Regions from separate parts of the Microbacterium sp. LB12 genome, predicted to be linked through region 1. Evidence: riboswitches for the same ligand, from Rfam matches in the RefSeq annotation. Region 1 holds a riboswitch; the other holds the start of a gene.

What was found. A riboswitch is a leader RNA that binds a small molecule or an ion and turns the genes downstream of it on or off. The one in region 1 is predicted to bind thiamine pyrophosphate.
Region 2: it holds a riboswitch for thiamine pyrophosphate, as region 1 does, so the genes downstream of both, WFM69_RS03235 (ECF transporter S component) here and thiM (hydroxyethylthiazole kinase) in region 1, are expected to answer to the same signal.

The regions. Positions count from the first base shown of each region.
Region 1 is NZ_JBBCPF010000004.1:281,249-290,347, reverse strand. It holds gene WFM69_RS10085 (bifunctional hydroxymethylpyrimidine kinase/phosphomethylpyrimidine kinase) at 1-1,314, opposite strand, end outside; gene thiM (hydroxyethylthiazole kinase) at 1,311-2,159, opposite strand; TPP riboswitch at 2,150-2,244, opposite strand; gene WFM69_RS10075 (NAD-dependent epimerase/dehydratase family protein) at 2,251-3,213, opposite strand; gene pheT (phenylalanine--tRNA ligase subunit beta) at 3,304-5,808, opposite strand; gene pheS (phenylalanine--tRNA ligase subunit alpha) at 5,808-6,848, opposite strand; gene WFM69_RS10060 (amino acid ABC transporter permease) at 6,891-7,802, opposite strand; gene WFM69_RS10055 (amino acid ABC transporter permease) at 7,799-8,446, opposite strand; gene WFM69_RS10050 (glutamate ABC transporter substrate-binding protein) at 8,525-9,099, opposite strand, start outside.
Region 2 is NZ_JBBCPF010000001.1:651,165-660,263, reverse strand. It holds gene WFM69_RS03245 (energy-coupling factor transporter transmembrane component T family protein) at 1-474, opposite strand, end outside; gene WFM69_RS03240 (ABC transporter ATP-binding protein) at 471-1,928, opposite strand; gene WFM69_RS03235 (ECF transporter S component) at 1,928-2,572, opposite strand; TPP riboswitch at 2,563-2,674, opposite strand; gene WFM69_RS03230 (D-alanyl-D-alanine carboxypeptidase family protein) at 2,755-4,413, shown strand; gene WFM69_RS03225 (arylsulfatase) at 4,552-6,939, opposite strand; gene WFM69_RS03220 (ABC transporter ATP-binding protein) at 7,110-9,099, opposite strand, start outside.

The DNA of each region.
Region 1 (9,099 bases):
CGCCAGCCGGGTAGCGAGCGCGGACGACAGCGAGCAGCCCGTGCCATGCGTGCTCGCGGTGGGGATGCGGGCCCCGGCGAACTCCTGCCGCAGGCCGAGCCGTGCATCGACGAGGGCATCCGGCGCCTGGTCACCCGTGAGATGACCGCCCTTCACGAGCACGGCTGCGCCGATCTCGGCGGAGAGTTCATCCGCCGCGGCGAGCGCGTCGGCCCAGTCGGCGATGTCGCGGCCGGCCAGAACCGCGAGCTCGGCGAGGTTCGGGGTCACCAGGGTCGCCCGACCGAGCAGGCCACGCAGTTCCCGCTCGGCGGTGGCATCCAGCAGCCGGTCCCCGGAGGTCGCGACCATGACCGGGTCGAGCACCACGATCGGCGGACGCACTGCATCCAGCCAGGCACCGACCGTGCGGATGACCTCGGCGTCGGCCAGCATCCCGATCTTCACCGCGTCGATCACGATGTCGTCCGAGACCGCCTCCAGCTGCGCGCGGAGGAAGTCGGTCGGCGGCACGTGCACGCCGCGCACACCCTGCGTGTTCTGGGCGGTCAGCGCGGTGAGCGCGGCCATGCCGTAGCCACCGTTCGCGGCGATGGATTTGAGGTCGGCCTGGATGCCGGCACCGCCCGAAGGGTCGCTCCCCGCGATGCTGAGCACCCGTGGCACACCGCGCGCGGCCCACCGCCGCCGAAACTCCTGCGCCGCGACCGCGGGATCGTCGGCCGCACACAGCGCCGAGACCACGGCGAGTCCCGCCGCTCCGGCCTCGTGCAGCGCCGCCGTGTCATCGATCCCGACCCCGCCGATCGCGACACAGGGCAGCGGACTCGACGCGGCGAACGCGCCGAAGCCGGCGATGCCGAGGGGCTCCGGGTGGTCCGGCTTGGTGGTGGTCGGACGGATCACGCCGACACCGAGGTAGTCGACGGTTCCGGGCGGCAGCGCGCGCACCGCGTCGAGATGCGCCGCGGTGTTCGCGGTCAGTCCGATCAGCGCCTCCGGGCCGAGGGTCTCGCGCGCCCGCTGTACCGAGGCGTCGCCCTGCCCCAGGTGCACGCCGTCGACCCGTGCGCCACATGCGCGCGCTGCGAGGGCGGCATCCAGTCGGTCGTTCACGACGAGGAGCGCGCGTCCGTCGATCACCTGGGACAGCGCGACCAGCTGCTCGACGATCTCCGCGTCGCTCGCCGTCTTGTCCCGCAGCTGCACGATGCGTACCCCGCCCTCGACGGCCAGGCGCACGGTCTCGACGACACCGCGATCACCGCACAGCTCCGCGTCCGTGACGAGGTACAGGGAGAGATCGGCGATCACCGTGCACCTCCCTCGACACGCGCCTCCGCGATGACGTCCTCGGGACCCACGGCCGCGAGGGCGTCGAGCAGGCCGACGGCGAAGCTCCCCGGTCCCGCTGCAACCGCTGCAGCACGTTCGGCGGCGATCGTGTAGACGAGGTTCGCGGCGGCGACCGCGGTCAGCGCATCATGCGCGGTCGCGCGCGCAGCCCCGAGGAACGCGGCCATCACCGCACCGAGCGCGCAGCCTCCCCCGGTCACGCGAGTCAGCAGCTCGTGCCCGTTCGCCAGCCGGAGCACCCGCTCCCCGTCGGTGACGAAGTCGATCGGACCGGAGACCGCCACCACGCTCCCGTACTCGTGCGCGAGGGCCAGGGCGGCGTCGGCTGCGGCATCCGTGCTGTCGGTCGCGTCCACACCGCGCCCGCCGGCACTGTGGCCGGCGAGAGCGAGGATCTCGGACGCGTTGCCGCGGATCGCGGTCGGACGTCGCGCGGCGAGCTCGTGGGCGAGCGCCGTGCGCACGGGGAGAGCACCGATCGCGACCGGGTCCAGCACCCAGGGAGTGCCGGACTCGGCGGCACCGGTCACCGCCTCGATGCTCGCTGACCGCTGCTCGGGCGTCGGCGTGCCCAGGTTGATCAGCACTCCCGAGGCGACCCCGGCGAACGAGCCGGCCTCGCCGACGATGTCGACCATCGCGGGGGCGGCGCCGACCGCCAGCAGCACGTTGGCCGTGAACCCGGCGACGACCGCGTTGGTGATGCAGTGCGTCAACGGGGGCGTCTCGCGCATCATCCCCAGCAGGGCCGCGGCGGAACCCGCGAGGTCGGTGGTGGAATCAGGACGCAGAAGATCGCTCATCGCGACATCCCTTCGCTAGTACGAACTAGATCAGGTTCGACGGGTCTGTTCTCAGCCGCGGTTCGCGGCACCCCGTGTCACTGCTCGAAGTCTAGCGATCGGCCAGCAGCGCCTGCTCCTCCGCCCTCGTCAGTCCGGCCCGGCGCGCACGGCCGACGCCACGCTCCCGCTCGTCGGCGAGGACGCGCTCGATCGTGTCGGCGAGGGGACGCAGGCGGGCACCCGCGGCGTGCAGGGCCGCGTTGGATCGGGTCATGAAGCCGGTCATCTCCGCGGGGAGCCACAGCGGGAGCGAGCGTGGCCCCGCCCAGAACGCCACGTCGTGCGCGATGAGCCACTCCTCCTCGGCGACGACGGTCGGGCCGCCGTGGCCTGCCGCGGCGCGCACGGATTCCAGCAGCGCGGCGAGCGGTTGCTCGTCTCCGATCGCGTTGACCGCGCCGGTCGCCGTGGTCGTGGCGATGAACGCGGCGAGGTCGTCCACGTCGATCACCTGGGCCGACCGCCCCTCGAGCGGCGGCAGCAGCACGGAGTCGGCGCCGGCGCGAGCGAACGCAGCAGCCCAGTACCCGAACCTGTCGCTGGGGTCGCCGTCACCCACGATCAGACCAGGTCGAACGATGAGGGCACGCTCCCCCAACGCATCGACCGCGTCCTCGGCTGCCGCCTTCTGGGCGCCATACTCGTACTCGTCGCCGGGACGGGCGGGCGGATGCCTCGGAGCCGACTCGTCTGCCCCGACCGTGGCGTCGTCGGAGTACACCGACATCGACGACACGTACGTCCAACGTGCGGCGCGGTCCCCGAGCGCCTCGACGGCTCCCCCGACCTGCGCCGCGTGCGACGAGATGTCGACGACGTGATCCCACTCCTGCCGAGCGAGCGCGGCGTAGACCTCGGGATCGTCGCGGTCGCCCTGCACGAGCACGGCGCCGTCCGGTGCGGGGCGCGAACCACGGGCGAGGCACGTGACCTCGGCTCCGGCATCCAGCCAGCGTCGGGCGATCCGCCCGGACAGCCAACCGGTCCCGCCGAGGATCAGCACATCAGTCATGGCTCCATGTCACCAGCATGCCGGCCGTGAGGGAAGCCGTTCCGCTCAGAGCAGACCGCGCCGCGTGGCACGGTCTGCTCTGAGCAGCATTCAATCGCGCAGGGCCGCGCCGAAGCGCTGAGCGGCGACCTCGACACCGGCGAGCTTGGCCTCGGTGGCCTCGGCCGCCGTGAGCGTGCGGTCCTCGGCACGGAAACGCAGCGCGAAGGTCAGGCTCTTCGACCCTTCCGGCACGCCCTCACCGCGGTAATCGTCCACGAGGCGCACGGATTCGAGCAGCGCTCCCGCTCCTTCGGCGAGGGCCGCGCGCACTTCGGCCGCCGGGACCTCCGCCGGCAGGGTGAGCGAGACATCCTGCGTGGCCGCGGGGAACGTCGACAGCGATGCCGCCACGACCCGTCCACTCGCAAGCGTCAGGAGGCGGTCGAGGTCGAGTTCGAGCACCGTGGCCCGCCCGGGGATGTCCGCGTCCTCGGCGACCACCGGGTGCAGTTCGCCGACGTAGCCGACCTCTTCCCCGTCCACCACGAGTGATCCGGTGCGTCCGGGGTGGAGCGCCGCACGCTCCGCCTGCATCACGTCGATGTCGACGCCGGCGGCGGCCGCGATCACCCGCACGGCATCCAGTGCCTCGGCCAGGCCCGCGTCCTCGGCGGGGCGACCAGGCTGACGCGGTGATGTGTGCCCGGTCAGCAGCGCGGCGATGTGCCGGCGCTGCGGCGGGATCGAGGCATCGAGTGCCGCGAGCGTCTCGTCGGACGGACGCACGCCCAGCGGCGGCACCTCATCCGTGCCGTACTCCACCCCCGGCTCCGGGAGGAAGACCGCCCCGGTCTCGAAGATCGCGAGGTCGGTGAGTCCGCGCGAGATGTTGCGGTGCGCGGTCTGCAGCAGACCGGGGATCAGCGAACGACGCAGGAACGGCGCCTGTCCGTCGAGCGGGTTCGCCAGACGGATGCTCGGCAGCTTCTCGCCCGAGGCGGAGCCGTGCAGGTCGTTCTGCGCCTCGGTCGTGAACGGGAACGCGGGGGTCTCGACGAAACCTGCCGCAGCGAGCGCATCCGCCACCCGGCGGCGGCCCTGCTGGTGCGCCGTGAGCCCGCGGCCGGACGGCGGCGTGGGAAGCACCGAGGGGATGCGGTCGAGCCCGTGGATGCGGGCGACCTCCTCCGCGAGCGTCCACTTGTCGGTGAGGTCGGGGCGCCAGGTCGGCGGGATCACCGTCCACCCCGATTCGGCCTCCGACACCTCGGCACCGATCGTCGTCAGCGCGCCGGTGATCTCCTCGTCCGTGTAGTCGACGCCGATGAGTCCCTGCACGAAGCCGTCGGGGAGGGCGATCTCCTCGACGAACACCTCCGCGAACAGGGCGCCGCCCTCTTCCGTCAGCGTGCCGCCGGCGAGCTCGACCATGAGGTCGGCGACGCGACGTGCGGCCACAAACGGGATGAGCGGGTCGACGCCACGCTCGAAGCGCTTCGAGGCCTCACTGGGCAGCTTGTGGCGTCGCGCCGAACGGGCGATGGTCGTCGGGTCGAAGATCGCCGCCTCGATGAGCACGTTGCGCGTGGTGTCGCTCATCTCGGTCGTGCCGCCACCCATGACGCCCGCGAGACCGATCGGACCCGACTCGTCGGTGATGAGCAGGTCCTCGACGTGGAGCGCACGCTCCACCCCGTCGAGCGTGGTCATCTTCTCGCCGGGCGTCGCGCGGCGCACCGTGATGCCGCCGCTGAGCTTGTCGAGGTCGTAGCCGTGCAGCGGCTGACCCAGCTCGAGCATGACGTAGTTGGTGATGTCGATCAGTACGCCCAGTGAGCGCATGCCCGCGAGGCTGAGCCGCGCGACCATCCAGGGCGGTGTCGGGCGCGACGGGTCCACGTCGCGCACGACGCGGGTCACGAACTCGCTCGCACCCACGCGGCCGCGCACCGGAGCGATGTCGTCGACCACGGTGGTGTGCCCGGTACCCGGCTGCAGCTCGGCGAAGTCGCGCTCGGCGGGGTCGCGGAAGGCGGCGCCGGTGGCGTGCGCATACTCACGGGCGACACCGCGCAGCGAGAAGGCGTAGCCGCGGTCGGGCGTCACGTTGATCTCGACCGCGACGTCGTCGAGGCCCAGCAGCGCGATCGCATCGGCCCCGACGGGCGCGTCGATGCCGAGGTCGCTGAGCACGACGATGCCGTTGTGCTCATCCCCCAGCCCGAGCTCACGCGCCGAGGCGATCATGCCGTCCGACACGTGCCCGTAGGTCTTGCGCGCGGCGATCGGGAAGGGCCCGGGCAGCACGGCGCCGGGCAGGGTGACGACCACCTTGTCGCCCACGGTGAAGTTGTGCGCACCGCAGACGATCCCGCGGATGCCGCCGTGGGCCTCGCCCACGTCGACCTGGCACCAGTTGATGGTCTTGCCGTTGGACTGCGGCTCGGGCTCGAGCGACACGACCTGGCCGACGACGACCGGACCTGTGATCTCGAACCGGTGCACGTCCTCCTCTTCGAAGCCGACCGTCACCAGCGCATCGAGGACATCCTCGGGCGTGGCATCCGCTGCCAGCTCGACGTACTCACGCAGCCACGAAAGCGGGACGCGCATCACACCACCATCCCGTACTGCTCGCTGAAACGGACATCACCCTCGGCCATATCGCGCATGTCCTGCACATCGCTGCGGAACATCAGGCCCCGCTCGATGCCCATGCCGAACGCGAAGCCGCTGTACTCCTCCGGGTCGATCCCGGCCGCGCGCAGCACGTTCGGGTTGACCATGCCGCAGCCGCCCCACTCGATCCAGCGCGCACCGCCCTTGAAGGTCGGGTGCCACAGGTCAAGCTCGGCGGACGGCTCGGTGAAGGGGAAGTAGTTCGTGCGGAAGCGCGTCTTGGCCTCGGGGCCGAACAGCTGCTTCGCGAAGTGGTCGAGCGTGCCCTTGAGGTGCGCCATCGTGATGCCCTTGTCGATCACGAGGCCCTCGAACTGGGTGAACACCGGCAGATGCGTGGCGTCGAACTCGTCGGTGCGGTACACCCGGCCGGGGCACAGCACGTAGATCGGCACCTCACGGTCGAGCATCGAGCGCACCTGCACGGGGCTCGTGTGCGTGCGCATCACGAGGTGACGCGACGTCGGGTCGACATAGAAGGTGTCCTGCTCCTGGCGGGCGGGGTGGTCGACGTCGAAGTTCAGCGCGTCGAAGTTGAACCACTCGTGCTCGAGCTCCGGTCCCTCCGCGATCTCCCACCCCATGCCGACGAAGATGTCGCAGACCTGGTCCTGCAGGAGCGTGAGCGGGTGGCGGGCGCCGACGCGGGTGCGCGAGGGCACCGCGGTGATGTCGACGCGCTCGGCCTCGAGTCGAGCGGCGACCTCGGCGGCTGCGAGCTCGGTCTCCTTGGCGGCGAGCGCCTGCGTGACCTGCCCGCGGCCCTGGCCGACGAGCTTGCCGAACGCGGCCTTGTTCTCGGGTGCGACCTGGCGCATCGAGGCGTTCAGAACCGCGAGCGGCGATCCTTCCGCGACGTGTGCGGCACGGGCCGCTCTCAGTTCGGCGGTGTCGGCGGCTGCGGCGATCGCCGCGAGGGCGTCGGCGACGGCTGCTTCGACCGCTTCCGGGGTGATTTCAGGAGACTCTGACACGAGAATCGAGTCTACCGGGGGCGCGTGGGTCGCTTTCGCGGATCAGCGCGCCCCTCCGCCGCCCGTGCCGCCGTCGTTCTGCAGCACGATCAGCGACGTGTTGGTCTCGCCGCCGTGCTGTCGCGGATCCGGCACGGCCGGTCCGGCCTTCGGCGAGCGCTTGGCCCGCCGCTGCAGACGATAGGCGATGTAGGAGAGCAGGAGGCAGACGGCCACGTACATCGATCCGCCGACGATCGCGGCGGGGATCAGCGGCGAACCGTAGGGCGCCTGGTTGCCGATCTGGTTGATCACGTAGAGGAGCTCCTGGTACGTGATGATGAACCCGAGCGCGGTGTCCTTGAGAGCCACCACCAGCTGCGCGATGATCACGGGCATCATGGCACGCACGGCCTGCGGGATGAGGATGAAGTACATCACTCCGGTCTTGCGCAGTCCGATCGCGTATCCGGCCTCCTGCTGCCCTCGGGGCAGCGACTCGATCCCGGCGCGGAGCACCTCGGCGAGCACGGAACCGTTGTAGACGATCAGCGCGATCACGACGGCCCAGTACGGCGGCATCTTCACGCCGATCACCGGCAGACCGTAGTAGAGCAGCATCATGAGGATCAGCACGGGCACCGCGCGCAGCACCTCGATGATCCACCGGACGGGTTCGCGCACCCAGGCATGCTCCGAGAGACGGCCGATGCCGAGCACGAAGCCGAGGATGAGGGAGCCGACGCCGGCGGCGCCGAAGGCGGCCAGGGTGCTCAGGAGTCCATCGCCGAACCGCACCCAGACGGCCGAGTAGGTGAAGATGTTCCACTTCTCCGCCGAGAACTGACCGGTCGCGAACAGCCGCCAGACGACCCAGCCGAGAACGGCGAGGACCACGACGATCGTGAGGACGCCGATGAGGCGGTTGCGGACGACGGCGCGGGGGCCGGGGACGTCGAAAAGAACGGAACTCATCGCGCGATCCTCCACTTGTTCTCGAGTACTCGCTGCACCCAGGCGAGCAGCAGCACCAGCACGACGAAGACGACCATCACCCACAGCAGCACGACGAGCGCGTTCTCACCGCGCTCGCTCAGCGCCGCCCGGATCGTGCCCAGGTTGACCACCGAGAACCCCGCGGCCACCGTGGTGTTCTTCATGAGGGCGATCAGCACGCTCATCATCGGCGGGACCACCGACCGGGTGGCCTGCGGCAGCACGACGTAGCGCATGACCTGTCCGAAGTTCAGTCCGATCGCCCGTGCCGCCTCGGCCTGCCCGACCGGGACCGTGTTGATACCGGCCCGCAGCGCTTCGGCGACATAGGTCGCGGTGTAGATGCCGAGCGCGAGGACCGCGAGCAGCAGCGGGCTCACGCGCTCCCCGAGGAGGATCGGCAGGCAGAACGCGAAGAAGAACATGACCAGCGTCAGCGGTGTGTTGCGGATCCAGTTCACGTAGACGCCGCCGACGGCTCGGGCGATCGGGACCGGCGACACGCGTGCGGCGCCGACGATCAGTCCGAGCACCAGCGCGATGAGACCGCCGCCCAGGAACAGGAAGATCGTGCCCCACAGTGCCTGCCCCCAGAGATCGAGGTGGTCGAAGATGACTCCCACTGCTGCTCCTGTCGGTTCGTGTGTATGGACCCCGCTGATGAGGGGGGGCGGTCGAGGCGCTCGACCGCCCCCGATGGATCAGCCGATCGGGTCGACCTCGGGCTGCGTCGCCTTGACCCCGGACGCGCCGAGGTTGTTGTCGAAGATCTGCTGCCAGATCTTCCCGCCGTCGGTCAGCTGCGTGTTGAAGTACTCGGCCAGCGCGTCGTCGCCCTTGGCGAGGCCGATGCCGTAGCGCTCCTCGCTGAACGGCTCTCCGACGACCTTCAGGTTGTCGGGGTCCTGCGCGGCGTAGCCGATCAGGATCGCCTCATCGGTCGTGACCGCGTCGACCTGACCGTTCTTGAGGTCCTCCACGCACTTCGAGTAGGTGTCGTACTCCTTGGTGGGGACCTCGGGGTAGTTCTCCTTGATGTTCTGGATCGGCGTGGAGCCGGTCGCCGAGCACACCGTCGTCGAGGCGCTCAGGTCGTCGACGCTCTTGATGTCGCTGTCGGCGGCGACGAGGAGGCCCTGACCGGTCACGAAGTACGGACCGGCGAAGGAGATCTGCTCCTTGCGCTTGTCGGTGATCGAGTAGGTGCCGACGTAGTAGTCGATGTCGCCGTTCACGATGGCCTGCTCGCGGTTCGCGGAGGCGATCGCCTGGAACT
Region 2 (9,099 bases), on a different contig from region 1:
CACCATGCGCAACCCGGCGAGCGCGCCGAGCACGAACCGGGCGGGCAGTCGGAGGATCTGGCCGAGCCCGTCGGCGAGGTCGGTCGGATCGACCGTGATGAACAGCACCACCGACGGCAGCGCGATCGCCAGCACCCGCAGCATGGTCGCCAGCGCCAGAGCGAGCGACCCTTCGCTGATGCGCAGCACGAACCAGTCCACGTACACGACGCCGCTCGTCTCGCCGTACAGCGCGATCGTCAGACCGGTCAGCGGTGCGGCGAGCCACACCGGCCACGTGCGCACCCAGAACTCGCGCCAGCCGATCCCCGCGAACAGGAACAGCACGAACTCGAGGGCGAGCGCGACGGATGCCGACACCGGGTCGAGGGTCAGGATCAGGGGCACCGCGATCAGTGCGCTCACGCCGAGCTTCGCGACCGGATTCACTCCCGCGATCGCACCGGTGCGAGCACGCGTGTCGACGGCCGTCATGCCGCACCGCCGAGCTCGAACCGGGAGGCGTGCAGGGCGCGGGCGACCTCGAGGTCGTGGGTGATCGTCACGATCGCCGATCCCTCATCGCGGAGCGCGGCGAGCATCGCGACGAGTTCCGACCACGTGCGGGAGTCCTGACCGAACGTGGGCTCGTCGAGCACCAGCACGCGCGGCCGTGTCGCGATCGCCGCCGCGACCGTGAGCCGGCGCTTCTCCCCACCGGACAGGGTGTACGGGTTCGCGGCCGCGAGCGCCGTGAGTCCCAGGCGCGCGAGCAGTTCCTCGCTGCGCGCCGCGATCTCGTCCTCCGGCAGGCCGAGCGCGCGTGGGCCGACCGCGAGCTCGTCGCGGACGGTCTTGGCGAGCAGTTGATGCTCCGGCTCCTGGAACACCATCCCGATGCGGGTCAACAGCTCGCGGGATGCCCAGCGGATCGGCGCCGGATCGGCGCCGTCGGCCAGCGCTGCGGATGCGGTGACAGCCCCGGCGGCGGGGGGCAGGAGGCCGGCGAGTGTGAGGCCGAGGGTCGACTTCCCGGCGCCGTTCGGGCCCGTGATCGCCAGCGCCTCGCCCGCACGCACGTCGAGGTCGATCCCGGTGGCGACGGGACGGCCCTTCACCCGCGCGACCGCCAGCCCCCGGGCGGAGAGCAGCGTCTCACCGGGCGCCGACGACGGCGGCGACGGCACACGCGGCGGCCAGCCCGGCACCCACACGCCGTCCGACGAGAGCCGGGAGCCCTCGCGCACCAGCACCTCGCGCGGGGCGCCGTCGGCGACGACACCGCCCGCACCGATCACGATCACGCGCGTGATCAGCGGCAGCCACGCGTCGAGCCGGTGCTCCACCACGACGAGCGTCGCCGGCTGCGCCTGCAGCATCCGCTCCACCGCATCCCGCACCTCGATCACCCCGTCCGGATCGAGGTTCGCGGTCGGTTCATCGAGCAGCACCAGGCCGGGCCGCATCGCCAGCATGCCGGCCAGGGCGAGCCGCTGCTTCTGTCCACCGGACAGGGCCTTGGTCGGGTGGTCGATGGGCACGTCGAGGCCCACCGCGTCCAACGCCTCCGCCACACGCGGCCAGATCTCCGCCCGCGGCACCCCGAGGTTCTCGCACCCGAACGCGACGTCGTCCCCCGCTCGCGCGAGGATGACCTGCGAATCGGGATCCTGCAGCACCAGCCCCGCACGGCCGCGGGTCGCCGTGGCGGGAGCGTCGTCGACCAGCAGGTCGCCGGTGCTCTCGCCCTCCTCCTCGCCGCCGAGCACGCCCGCGAGCCCGTGCAACAGCGTCGACTTCCCGGCCCCGGACGCACCGAGCACCAGCACGCGTTCCCCGGGTTCGATGCGGAACGAGATGTCGTGCAGGGCCCAGGCGATGCGACTCGCATGACGCCATCCCCAGCCCCGCGCCTCGACCGCGACGGGGGCGGTCTGATCCGCCCGCATCAGACGCGGACGCGCGCCTCGCGCCCGGAGCCGAACCGGTCCAGCGCTCCGGTCGCGGCGATCCCGCGTGCCAGCACCCACGACAGCGCGCCCGCGATCACGGCACCCGAGATGACCGTGCTGATCAGGTAGATGATCGTGAAGGCCGGACCGGATCCGGCGTACCAGAGCACGAGGTTGTTGATCCCGCCGGCGAGCGCGGCGCCCGCTCCTGCGAGGATCGCGACCGGCAGCGACCACCGACGGTAGAAGAACAGCAGGAAGATCAGCTCGGCGCCCAGACCCTGCACGAGACCGGCTTCGAGGGTGAGGAATCCGCCCCACTGGTTGCCGATGAGGGCGGAGACGACCGCCGCGAGGAGCTCGACGTAGATCGCGGCCCCCGCCTTGCGGATGATGAGCCCGCCCAGCACGCCCGCGAACAGCCAGGGGCCGTCGAGGAGGCCCTGGACGCCGGGCAGCAGCGGCTCCAGCAGGGCCTTCGGCCCGAGGTAGCCGACGTTCCAGGCCAGGAAGATCAGCCCGGCGGCGACGCCGATCACGCTGGCGACGACGATGTCGACGATGCGCCAGCGCAGGAAGCTCCTGGCGGGTGCGGATCCCTGCGTCTTCGCGGATGCGGACGTGGATGTGGACGTACTCATCTGAACTCCTCCCTGCGCTGGCATGACCCAGATCAGGTTCGACGGTCGAAGCGCGATTCGCTCCCTCTCAGCCCGGCTCGCCGGACTCCCGTGGTTGTGGTGACGATCCTACCGCTCACGACACCGACGCGGCGACGGACCGTGCGCCGCGGATCGCGCCGGAGATTGGGTACTTTAAACGGGTGACCGCTTCAGATCCCGCCGACGAGGCGACGGGCGTCGTCCGCGACGGCAGCCCGGCGACCACCGCCCCCTCCGGACCTGTCGACGGCACGCCGTTCGCCTCGCACGCGTCCGTAGCCGCGTCGTCGGGTGCAGCCACGGGCGTCATCGTCCCGGACGCGCCGACCGCCCCGATCGCTCCGGATGCGGCCACGGCGCCGACGCCTCCGCTGACCAAGCCGCCGTTCTCGCCGCGGGCGCGCCCGGTGGTCGACGACGTCCCCGATGACGCGGCCGCACTGCTCGACGCCTCGGCGCCGAAGTGGGCGGACGAGACCACGACCGCCACCGCCCTCACCTGGGTCGATCCCGCGGAGGTCGCGGCGCACCCTCCCGTGGCCACGTTCGACAAGGTCGCCGACGACGAGCTCGCCACGGGGCTCATGCGCGGGGCACGGTTGCGCCCCGCGATCGCCCGTCCGGGGATCCTCGTTCCGCTGTGCACTCTCGTCGCCCTCCTCGGCGGGTACGCGGGCACCACCTTGCTCTGGCCGCTGCACGAGGTGGCACCGCAGGTCCAATCGGTCGAGTTCGCGACCACTCCCGCCCCCGCCGCCACGGTCGCCTGGCCGGCCCAGGGCAGTGCGGCCGTGGGGATCGCAGGCATCAGCACCGCGGCATCCATCCCCGATCCGGTGAGCATCGCGAGCATCACCAAGGTCGTGAGCAGTCTGATGGTGCTCGACCGGATGCCGCTCGCCCTCGGCGAGCAGGGACCGTCGTTCTCGTTCACGCGCAGCGACAGCACCGAGTACTGGCAGTACCGCAAGAGCGATCAGTCCGCACTCGATGTGCCCGTCGGCGGGTCGCTCACCGAGTATCAGCTGCTGCAGGGCACGCTCATGGGCTCGGCGAACAACTACATCGATCGACTGGCATCCGAGATCTGGGGTTCCGACGCCGCGTTCGCGAAGGCGGCCGAGGTCTGGCTGCGCGATCGCGGGCTGACCGGGATCACCGTGGTGACGCCGTCGGGATTCGATGAGCGCAACACCGCCACCCCCGAGGCCCTGGTCGCGCTCGGCGAGCGCGCGATGCAGAATCCGGTGTTCGCGGAGATTGTCGGCACCGTCTCGGTCGATCTCCCCGGCGCGGGCACTGTCGTGAACACGAACGGCCTGCTCGGCGACCCGGGTGTCATCGGCATCAAGACCGGCACGCTCGTCGGCTGGAACCTGCTCGCCGCGAAGGACATCACGGTGGGCGACACGACGGTGCATCTGTTCGCGACGGCGCTGAACCAGGACGACAACGACCAGCGTCTCGCGGTCACGCGCGGGCTGTTCGCCGAGACCGAGGCCGCCCTGCAGAGCCAGGGCCCCGCGGTCGCGAAGGGCACGGTCGTGGGCGAGGTGACGACGCTGTGGGGCGAGAAGGTCGACGTCGTCGCCGGGGAGGACGCCGACGTGGTGCTGTGGAACGGCGCACTCGCGACAGCGGAGACGGACTTCGCCCTCGGTGAGGTACGCGACAGCGGGGGCACCGTGGGCAGCATGACCACGACAGGTCCGCTCAACTCCACGAAGACGTCGCTGGTGCTCGCCCGCGACGTCGAGGACCCGAGTCCGTGGTGGCGTCTGACCCACCCGCTCGAGCTCCTCGGCCTCACCGCCGACTAGCTCCCCCTCCTCTCCTCCCTTTTCCTCTTCTCTGCCGAACCACCCCTTTCCGCGCGAACCGGCCCCTTCCGCCCGCTCGTAGAGGGGTGGTTCGCACAAAAGGGGGTGGCTCGGCGGCAGGGGACGGAGCGACGCCCCTCACTGTCGACGCATCGCGACGTGGTAGACGTCGTCGGGGTCGATCAGATGACTGTGATCGTCGTCGCCGAGGTCGAGCCGCACCCAGGCGATCCGGCCCGAGAAGCGACTCCCCCGCGCGTCGTAGTCGCCGGAGACCGTCGTCGCCATCTCGGCTCCGACGTCGGTGGTCTCATCCCCGGAGAAGATGAACGGATGCGTCGAGTCGACCCGCCCGCTGCCGACCGTATCCCCATCGACGAACAAGGTGACGCTCCCACCCTTTCCGACACCGCCGCCGTCGTAGGCGAACTCTGCGCGCACCTGATGCGTACCTGACGGCAAAGGTGCGTCCGCACGGACCGTATACCACTCGACGCCCAGCAGGTTGTAGCAGAAGCGGAGGGAACGCTCATGAACGTACAGCGCCCACCCGCCGAAGCGTCCGCCCTGCGCCACGATCGTGCCGTGCACCCCCGCTTCTCCCTCCGGCACCACGATCTCTGCGGTGACCGACCAGGAACGGTTCTTGATGTTGAGAACGGTGTTCTCCGGGAGACGACGCATCGACGGGAACAGCGTCTGCGAAGTCCCCGCGACGAGTTCCGGCCGTCCGGCGATCGTTGCGTTGAGGCGCTCAGCCTTGCGGTCATCGAGCGGAAAGACGTTGTAGCGGTCGGCCTGCAGCAGGAACAGTCGTTGCAGCTCGGCGAGCTTCTCCGGGTGCTCGGCGGCGAGGTCGTGCGCTTGGGACCAGTCGCTTGCACCGTCGTACAGCTCCCACCGGTCGTCGTCGAAGCCCTGGGTCATCTGAGGGATTCCCGGGGCGGTGGGGTAACGGTGCGCGGTGATCGCCGACCACCCCTTGTGGTAGATTCCACGGTTGCCGAGCAGTTCGAAGTACTGGGTCTGATGCCGCTCCGCAGCATCCGCGTCAGCGAACGTGTATGACATCGAGGTTCCGTGCAACGGCTCCTGAGTGACGCCGTTCACGGTCGAGGGCTCGGGCACTCCCACAGCTTCCAGAACGGTGGGAGCCACATCGATCACGTGTGTGAACTGATCCCGGATGCCCCCGCCGTCGGTGATGTGAGATGGCCAGTGCACGATCATCGCGTTGCGGGTGCCGCCCCAGTGCGAAGCCATCTGCTTCGTCCACTGCAGCGGCGTGCACATCGCATGCGCCCAACCGATCGCGTAGTGGTTGTATGCGTCAGGCCCACCGAGATCGTCGATCTTCGCGGCCAAGAATTCCGTCGTCTCGATATCGCCGCGGTAGTTGATGGAGATCAGCTCACTGAACGTGCCTTGCAGCGTTCCTTCGGGCGACGCGCCGTTGTCGCCGATGACGTAGTAGACGAGGGTGTCGTCGAGAATTCCGAGCTGGTCGAGCGAGTCCACCAGTTCGCCCACGTAGTGATCCGCGTACTCCAGATACCCCGCATAGACCTCCATCTGCCGCCGCAGGACCGGCTTGAGCTCATCGGGCATGTCGTCCCACGCGGGCATCACGGGGTCACGCTGCGTCAGGTCGGTGCCCTCGGGCACGATCCCGAGCTTCTTCTGGTTGGCGAATGTGCGCTCCCGCAGCGCATCCCAGCCGTCGTCGAACGCACCCGTGTACTTGTCGGCCCACTCCTTCGGCACGTGGTGCGGCGCGTGCGTCGCTCCCGGAGCGAAGTACACGAAGAACGGCTTGTCGGGGGTCATCGCCTTCTCCGCCCTGATCCAGCCGATGGCGCGGTCCGTCATGTCCTCCATGAAGTGGTAGCCCTCCTCGGGCGTGCGATCGGGTTCGATCGGGACCGTGTTCTCATAGATGGCGGGGTAGTACTGATTCGTCTCGGCACCGAGGAAGCCGTAGAAGTACTCGAATCCCCCGCCGGGCGTCGGCCAGTGATCGAACGGCCCGGTGGGCCCGGTCTCCCACACGGGAACCTCGTGGCACTTGCCGAACTGCGCCGTGGAGAAGCCGTTGAGCTTGAGGATCTCGGCGAGCGGTGCGCATGTGTTCGGGCGCATAGAGCTGGCTCCGGGCGCCGAGGTGGCCATCTCAGTGATCCCGCCCATCCCGACCGTCTGATGGTTGCGGCCGCTGAGCAGCGCCGCTCTGGTGGGCGAGCACATTGCCGTCGTGTGGAAGCGGGTGTATCTGAGCCCTCCTGCGGAAAGCCGTTCCGCCGTCGGCATCGATATCGGCCCTCCGAATGCACTCGACGCCCCGAAGCCGACATCATCCAGCAGGACCACGAGCACGTTGGGCGCGCCCGCTGGCGGTCGCAGTGGACGGATCGCGGGGAACTCGGTGTCAGGATCCTTCGCGTCGAAAGTCGTCAGCACGATCGAGCGCTGGTCGGGAATCGGCAGCACCGTTCGCTGAAGCTCGGGAGCTCCGGCAGCTTCCGCCATCTCGCACCTCCATGTTGGGAAAACGTCATCGGCGCGGTGCCGAACTCTCGGAAACTACGCTCGTCGCAGCGCCCACACGATGCCCCCTCACCTATCTGAGGCGATCACTCGGAGACACAGCGACGCCCCACCCCGCGTGAGCGGGATGGGGCGTCGTCGTGTGAGGCGGGTCAGTCGCGCGGCGCGGAGCCGTCGGCGCCGTCCTCGAACAGCGCCTGCGCGGCGGCGGTCTCCGCGGCCGGAACACTCGCTCCGACCGAGGCGCCGGCCACCGCAGCAGCGGCCTCTGCACGCACACCGTCCGCGTTGCTGGCGTCGCCGGTGACGACGACGGGCGTCGTGCCGGTGAGCGCGTCCTCGGCGTCGATGTCGGTGGCCGCCTGCTCGAACTGCGACTGGTACAGGCGCCAGTAGGCGCCCTGCGCGGCGATCAGCTCGTCGTGCGTGCCCTTCTCCACGATGTCGCCGTGCTCCATCACGAGGATGAGGTCGGCATCGCGGATCGTCGACAGACGGTGCGCGATCACGAACGACGTACGTCCTTCGCGGAGCGCGGCCATCGCGTGCTGCAGCAGCAGCTCGGTGCGGGTGTCGACCGCCGACGTGGCCTCATCGAGGATGAGGATCGACGGCTGCGCGACGAACGCGCGGGCGATGGTGATGAGCTGACGCTCACCCGCCGACACGTTCGCGGCATCCTCGTCGAGCACCGTGTCGTAGCCCTCGGGGAGGGCGTGCACGAAACGGTCGACGTAGGTCGCCTTGGCGGCGGCGAGAACCTCTTCATCGGTCGCGGTGGAGCGGCCGTAGCGGATGTTCTCCCTGATGCTGCCGGCGAACAGCCACGGGTCCTGCAGCACCATGCCGGTGCGGGAGCGCAGCTCGTCGCGGGTCACCTCGGCGATGTCCTGCCCGTCGAGCGTGATCCGCCCGCCGCTGAGCTCGTAGAACCGCATGATCAGGTTGACCAGCGTCGTCTTGCCCGCGCCGGTCGGACCGACGATCGCGACCGTCTGTCCCGGCTCCACCCGGAACGACAGATCGCGGATCAGCGGACGCTCCGGCGTGTACGAGAACGCGACGTTCTCGAACTCGATGACACCCTTGCCGTCCACCAGCTCGGGAGCATCGGCGTCGTCGGCCTCCTGCTCGTCCGCGTCGAGCAGCTGGAAGACCCGTTCGGCGGATGCCGTTCCGGACTGCACGACGGCAGCCATGCCACCCAGCTCGGACAGCGGCTGCGTGAACTGCTGCGAGTACTGGATGAACGCCTGCACGTCGCCGAGACGGAGCTGGCCGTTCGCGACCATCAGGCCACCGAGCACCGCGATGCCCACGTAGCTGAGGTTTCCGACGAACATCATGGCCGGCATGATGATGCCGGACAGGAACTGCGCCTTGAAGCTCGCCTGGAACAGCTCCTCGTTCTCGGCCTGGAACTTGTCCAGCGCGTCCTTCTCGCGACCGAAGACCTTCACCAGCGCGTGGCCGGAGAACGCCTCCTCGACGCGGGCGTTCAGTCGACCGACCTTGCGCCACTGCGTGCCGAAGGCCTTCTGCGAACGCGGTCCGATCACACCGAAGATGACGCCCATCAGCGGCAGGGTGACGAGGGCGACGAGCGCGAGCTGCCACGAGATCGAGAACATCATCACGAGCACGCCGATCACGGTGAGCACCGAGGTGAGCGCGCCCGACAGCGACTGCTGCATGGTCTGCGTGATGTTGTCGATGTCGTTGGTCACACGCGAGATCAACTCACCGCGCTGCACCTTGTCGAAGTACGACAGCGGCAGACGGTTGATCTTCGCCTCGACCGATTCACGCAGTCGCCACATGGTGCGGACCATGATCACGTTGATGACGTAACCCTGGATCCAGGTGAGGAACGCCGCCGCGACGTAGATCCCGAGGACCGCGGCGATGACCAGACGCAGCGCGTCGAAGTCGATGCCCTGGCCGACAGTGAAGTCGCCCAGCGCGCCGACCTGGTTCGCGAAGTCGTCCTGGCCCGCTTGGCGGAGAGCGTCGACCACCGTGTCCTGCGGCGTTCCGGCCGGGAAGCCGGGGAAGCCGTCGGTCGGCTGACCGAGCTGGATGGAGATGAACCCCTTGTAGACGAGGTTCGTCGCCTCGGCGAGCACCTTGGGCGCCGCGACC